Linked DNA regions of Frondihabitans sp. PAMC 28766. The protein of the gene in region 1 interacts with the protein of each later gene in a pairwise test. Links are inferred from orthologs where the notes say so. Each region holds a gene or a part of one and is shown on either strand. Other genes may lie near its edges. The genes, in order: AX769_RS12475 and AX769_RS13740.

Region 1 (3,133 bases):
GGCAGCACACCGGACTCGGCCAGCCCGTCGAGCACGCGGATGGCGGGGTGCCGCACCACGAGCACGTCGACCCAGGGTGCGAGGTACCCGGCGACATCGCCGAGCGCCTCCGGCTTGTCGAGGGTGTCGGCCGGCAAGACGATCGGCTGGAGCCCCATCAGCTCGGCCCCGCGTTCGAACGAGACGCGGGTGCGGAGGCTCGTCGGCGGGAAGAACATCGCCGCGCACCCGTTCGTCGTCGGGCCCGCGCCGCGCGCATAGGCGTCGGCGAGGGCGACGACCGCTTCGAGGCCGGCCGGGGCCCAGTCGTCGAGCCGGATCAGGTGGCGCATCCGCCCACGCTAGTCGCGTGCGACGAAACGCCACGTGAGCAGGTCGCCGTCGTCGGCATCCCAGCTCGTGCCGGTCTGCGTGAAGCCGACCTTCGCGAGGACGCGGGCGCTCGCGAGATTGTCGACCGCAGTCTCGGCCGTCACCGCGGCGACACCGGGCAGGGTGAGCACGAACGCCGTGAGCGCGCCGACCGCCTCGGTGGCGAGGCCCCGGCCCCAGATCTCGCGGTTGAAGCCGTAGCCGATCTCCTGTTCGCCGACGTCGTTCGGGGCGCCCTTCGTGCCGAGCTGACCGATAGCGACCTTCGTCTCGAGCAGGATGGCCGTGAAGTGACCCGCTGCCTCGTCGAGGTCGTCGTCGAGGCGGTCTAGTTGACCGCGGAACATGCCGAGCGCGTCGCCCGGCCAGCTCGGCGGGAACTCGACGGTGGCGGGGCCGTCCGAGAGCTGGTACTCCAGCTCGAAGCGGTCGCTCTCGAGCCGCCGCGTCATGGCGGCGCGGGTCAGCGGGAGGAGGTTCAGGCGCGGAGTCTGCAGGATCATCGCGGCCGACGCTAGCAGGGCGACGCGGGTCCGGCCGGTCGGGGTCGAACCACGCGATCCCCTTAGCGCCACCGGATGCCGTGGCTCGATCGGGATCGCATGGTGCGAAGCCGGCGGCCTTCGGTAGGTTCGAGCGCATGGACGTCGATCACAACGGAGCACACCTCTGGGCCGAGACCTCGGGGCCGGAGGGCGCGCCTGGCGTGGTGCTGATCCACTCGGGCATCGCGACTGCGCGCATGTGGGATCCCCTCCTGCCCGAGCTGGCCGCCGCACGCCGCGTCGTCCGGTACGACGCCCGGCAGTTCGGCCGCACCACGGCGGGCGACGCCTCGTTCTCGGACGTCGACGACCTGCTGGCGGTGATGGACGCCGCCGGCGTCGAGCGTGCGACGCTCGTCGGTGCGTCCCGCGGCGGCGGGATCGCCCTCGACGCAGCGCTCGCCCACCCCGCACGAGTGTCGGGCCTCGTGACGATCGGCTCGAGCCCCAGCGGTTTTCCCGAGCCCGAGCTCACCGCCCGCGAGCAGGCGGCGTCCGATCGCCTGGACGAGCTCGAAGCGCAGGGCGAGCACCTCGCCGTCAACCGCCTCGAGGCCGAGCTCTGGGCCGCGGGCACCACCCGCGAGCTGAGCGACCTCGATCCCGTCTTTCTCGAGAGGGCGTACGCGCTCAACCTCGAGAACCTCCCGCACGCCTCCGCTGCGGGCACCCGCGTGCCTGCGGCCCCGCTCGCCTTCGGCCGCACCGGCGAGATCACCGTTCCCGCTCTGGTGACGATCGGCGAGCACGACCTCTCGCCCCTGCATCCTGCGGCCGACGACCTCGTCTCGACGATGCCGGACGCGACGCTCATCCGCTTCGCCGACAGCGCCCACTCCCCCAGCATCGAGCACCCGGCCCGCTTCGCCGCCGTCCTCATGCCCTGGCTCGCCGCCCACTCCCTCTAGCTGCCCGCCCCCCTCCAGCGCCGAGGCACCTCCGGTCAGACAGAAACAGGGCTCCCCTCGCGCAGATCGCGTCGGATCGGAGGTGCCTCGGCGCGCAGCGCGACGGCTGGGCGCGTTCGCCTGGCGGAGCAGCGCCGCAATGCGGTCGTATGAGACGGTGGTGTCATGCTGGCGCTGCTCGATCTCGACGAGACTCTCGTCGATCGGCGGGGTGCTTTCGACGAGTGGGCGGCAGCGTTGGTCGCAGAACACGAGCTCGGTGTCGGGAGCTCTGCTGCGCTCGGCGATCTCGACACCCGCTTTCCGCGGCGCGACGTGTTCTTCGAGAAGGTGGCAGAGCGCTGGAATCTGGGTATGCCCGGCACCGCCCTCTGGGACGACTACCGCCGCGCGATGCCGGCCCTGACGAGGCCGTTCGCCGGGGTGCCGGCCGCCCTCCAACGCCTGCGGCTCGAGGGCTGGCGCCTGTTCGTCGTCTCGAACGGAAAGACGGACAACCAGACGGGCAAACTGCACCGAGCGGGTCTCGCGCCGCTGCTCGACGGTTGGTTCATCTCCGAGCGCGTCGGCCACCGCAAGCCGACACCGGAGTTCTACGAGCGGGTCTTCGCCGAGATGGGTGGGCGCCCCGCCGAACCGGTGTGGCTGGTCGGCGACAACCCGGTCGACGACATCGAGGGCGGCCGGCTGCAGGGCTTCAGCACGGTCTGGGTGAGCCACGGGCGGCCATGGACGGGCGAGCTGGCGCCGCCCAGCGCGGTACGAGAGAGCACGGTCGCAGCGCTTCGCCACCTGGCCGCGCAGCGCTGACCGGCCCGGAGCCGCACGCCGAGGCGCGAGGCGAGCGCGCAGAGGTACAGTGCCGCCATGAGCGACACCGCCTTCGAGACGACGCGACCGGACGACTACATGCTGCGGGTCGCGGCCTCCGACGTGGGCCGCGGTTTCAAGGCGGCGGCGCTCGAGGAGCTGCGGCTGAGGCCGGGGCTGCGGGTGCTCGACCTGGGCTGCGGGCCGGGCGCCGACCTGCCGGAGTTCGCCGCGGCGGTGGGGCCCGAGGGCCGAGTCGTCGGCATCGACCGTGACGCCGAGGCTCTCGCGACGGCTGCGGCGCGGACGGCCGAGCTCGCGCAGGTCGAGCTCCATCACGGCGACATCCACGCCCTACCGCTCGGCGGCCGCAGCGTCGACCGGATCCACACCGACCGCGTCCTGCAGCACGTCGAAAGCCTCCTCGACGTCCTCACCGAGGCGCGACGGGTCATCGCCGACGATGGCCGCGCGGTCTTCGTCGAGCCCGACTGGGAC
Region 2 (3,205 bases), 280 kb from region 1 along the record:
GCGAATACCTCGATCTGCTGGTGAACCAGGTGGCATCGCCCGTGCGCTGGGACAAGACCATGGAGTCGTTCGCGGCCGCCGGCATCACCGGCCAGATCGAACTCGCCCCTGCGGGCGCTCTCACGGGCCTCGCCAAGCGCGGCCTTCGCGGACTGACCGATCACAATGTGGCCTCCGTCGCCATCAAGACCCCCGACGACCTCGCGGCCGCCGTCGCCCTTCTGCAGGAAGCCACCGCATGAGCCCCACCCTCCTCCAGAACAGCGGCCACGCGTTCACCCGCATCCTGGCGCTCGGCGCCGCCCGCGGCGACCTGACTGTGACCAACGACGACATCGCCGGGCCGATCAACTCGTCCGACGAGTGGATCCGTCAGCGCACCGGAGTCGTCACGCGGAAGCGCGCCAGCCGAGACGTCGGCGCCGTCGACCTCGCCGAGACCGCTGCCCGCGAGGCGATCGACCGGGCCGGGCTCACGCCCGAGCAGATCGGTATCGTGCTCGTCTCGACCGTCAGCAACACGACGTTGACGCCGTCGATGGCGACGCTACTCGCCGAGCGCATCGGGGCGAAGCCCGCCGCCGCGTACGACATCAGCGCCGCGTGCGCCGGCTACACCTACGGCATCGCCCAGGCCGATGCCCTGATCAAGTCGGGCATGGCCGACTACGTGCTCGTCGTGGGAGCCGAAAAGCTCACCGACATCATCGACCCCACCGATCGCTCGATCTCGTTCCTCCTCGGCGACGGGGCCGGCGCGGCTGTCGTCGGCCCGAGCGACACCCCTGGCATCTCCCCCACGGTGTGGGGCTCGGACGGCCAGTGGTCGACGATCGGCATGACGTCGTCCTTTCGCGACTACCGCGAAGGGGGTGGCGACGTCGCCTGGCCCACCATCCGCCAAGAGGGACCGACGGTCTTCCGCTGGGCCGTCTGGGAGATGGTGAAGGTCGCGGGTCGCGCGCTCGAGAAGGCCGGCATCACCTCGGCCGACCTCGCAGCCTTCGTGCCGCACCAGGCCAACATGCGCATCATCGACGAGTTCGCCAAGCAATTGAAGCTGCCCGACACCGTCAAGATCGGGCGCGACATCGAGACCACCGGCAACACGTCGGCCGCGAGCATCCCGCTCGCAACCCATCGCCTGCTTCAGGAGAACCCTGAGCTCTCGGGCGGCCTCGCCCTCCAGATCGGATTCGGCGCCGGGCTCGTCTTCGGCGCCCAGGTGGTCGTTCTGCCCTAGGCAGAAACACCCCTTACAGGTGCGTCTGCTGCGCTCTGCGCGCCTGTGCAATGCGGACGTGAGCCCTGACCCGGTCCACGCCTGGTGTGCAATAGGATTTACCCCGGTCACAACACACCCTCAAGGAGAGAACACAATGGCACAGTCCACCGAAGAAGTCCTGGCCGGCCTGGCCGAGCTGATCAACGACGAGACGGGCATTGCGACCGACACCGTCGAACTCGACAAGTCGTTCACCGACGACCTCGACATCGACTCGATCTCGATGATGACCATCGTCGTCAACGCCGAAGAGAAGTTCGACGTGAAGATCCCCGACGACGAGGTCAAGAACCTCAAGACCGTCGGCGACGCCGTCACCTTCATCACCAAGGCTCAGGGCTAACGACCCCGTCACTCGGCCCGCGTCCACGGTGACGCGGGCCGATTCGTTTGTGCGCAAGGAGAAATCGCTGTGACCAAGAAGATCGTCGTCACCGGCATCGGTGCGATCAGCCCGCTGGGCACCACCTTCACCGAATCGTGGGACGCCCTGCTCGCGGGCGCGAGCGGCATCCGCACCATTGAGGCCGAGTGGGCCGAGACCTACGACCTGCCGATCCGGTTCGCAGGATCCGTGGCGGGTGACCCTGCCGAGATCCTGACGCGTCAAGAGACCAAACGTCTGGACCCCTCCAGCCAGTACGCGCTGATCGCAGCGCGCGAGGCCTGGTCCGACGCGGGCAGCCCCGAGGTCGTGCCCGAGCGCTTCCTGGTCGACTGGGCGACAGGGATCGGCGGCATCTGGACCCTCACCGACGGCATGGACACCCTCCGCGAGAAGGGCCCCCGTCGCGTCCTTCCGATGACCATCCCCATGCTCATGCCGAACGGGCCGGCCGCTGCCATCTCGATGTCGCTCGGCGCCCGCGCCGGGGCCCGCACCGTCGTGTCGGCCTGCGCCTCGAGCACCGAGTCGATCGCCAACGCCTACGACCACCTGCAGGCGGGCGACGCCGACATCGTCATCGCCGGTGGCTCCGAGGCATCCGTGCACCCGTTGCCGCTCGCCGCCTTCGCGTCGATGCACGCGCTCTCCTCCCGCACCGACGACCCGGCTGGGGCCTCGCGCCCTTATGACGTCACCCGCGACGGTTTCGTGCTCGGCGAGGGCGGCGCGGCCCTCGTGCTCGAGACGGAGGAGCACGCGCTCGCCCGCGGGGCGCATGTCTACGCTGAGCTGCTGGGCGGGGCTGTGACGAGCGATGCCTTCCACATCACCGCCCCGGATCCTGAGGGTACCGGTGGCGCTCGGGCCGTCGTGCTCGCGCTCGAGCACTCCGGCGTCTCGCGCGAAGACGTAGCGCACATCAACGCGCACGCCACATCGACCCCGGTCGGCGACGTCGCGGAGATTCGTGCCCTCGAGCGCGTGTTCGGCGATCACCTCGGCTCGATCGCGATCTCGGCCACCAAGGCGTCGACCGGGCACCTGCTCGGCGGCGCCGGGGCGATCGAAGCGGCGTTCACGGTGAAGGCGCTGGCGACGAGGACGCTGCCGCCCACGATCAACACGACTCAGATGGACGACAGCATTCACATCGACCTCGTGACGGCCCCCCGCGCTGTCGGCGACGACCCGATCGTCGCGATCTCGACGTCGTTCGGCTTCGGCGGCCACAACGCCGTCGTCGCGTTCCGCTCCGTCTGACCCGCCCCCCGGGCGCACGAAGGCCCGACCACCGCTTAGGTGGTCGGGCCTTCGTCTTACGCCCGCCCGTTTGCATCCGGGCGTGCACGTGGTGCCGTGGTGCAGCTTGTGGCGTCGAGAGTGCGCAATGTGCGGCATCTGGCGAAAGTGAGCCGCGAGTTGTGCACTCTCGAGGGAGGTGCTCTAGCCGACGGCGTGCAGCCAGGCGACGGGGTTGCCCTCGCCCGCGTGGCGGAAAGCCTCGAGCTCGTCGTCCCAGGCCTGGCCGAGGG

Evidence for each region.
Region 2: the proteins of AX769_RS12475 (region 1) and AX769_RS13740 interact in binary tests that used the Escherichia coli proteins (3 or more experiments, as listed by UniProt). The link is inferred for Frondihabitans sp. PAMC 28766 from one-to-one orthologs.

The regions. Positions count from the first base shown.
Region 1 is NZ_CP014513.1:2,587,154-2,590,286, forward strand. The notes cover bases 100-2,918. They hold AX769_RS12475 (alpha/beta fold hydrolase), read left to right. Parts: upstream 100-1,012; coding sequence 1,013-1,825; downstream 1,826-2,918. Other genes in these bases: AX769_RS12465 (ornithine carbamoyltransferase), read right to left, coding at 100-332; AX769_RS12470 (GNAT family N-acetyltransferase), read right to left, coding at 342-875; AX769_RS12480 (HAD family hydrolase), read left to right, coding at 1,991-2,635; AX769_RS12485 (methyltransferase domain-containing protein), read left to right, coding at 2,693-2,918. Also shown: more of AX769_RS12465, read right to left, coding at 1-99; more of AX769_RS12485, read left to right, coding at 2,919-3,133. UniProt on the Escherichia coli protein: The physiological role of BioH is to remove the methyl group introduced by BioC when the pimeloyl moiety is complete. It allows to synthesize pimeloyl-ACP via the fatty acid synthetic pathway through the hydrolysis of the ester bonds of pimeloyl-ACP esters.
Region 2 is NZ_CP014513.1:2,869,145-2,872,349, forward strand. The notes cover bases 113-3,003. They hold AX769_RS13740 (acyl carrier protein), read left to right. Parts: upstream 113-1,379; coding sequence 1,380-1,628; downstream 1,629-3,003. Other genes in these bases: AX769_RS13730 (ACP S-malonyltransferase), read left to right, coding at 113-242; AX769_RS13735 (beta-ketoacyl-ACP synthase III), read left to right, coding at 239-1,243; AX769_RS13745 (beta-ketoacyl synthase), read left to right, coding at 1,698-2,933. Also shown: more of AX769_RS13730, read left to right, coding at 1-112; AX769_RS13750 (DUF3145 domain-containing protein), read right to left, coding at 3,117-3,205. UniProt on the Escherichia coli protein: Carrier of the growing fatty acid chain in fatty acid biosynthesis.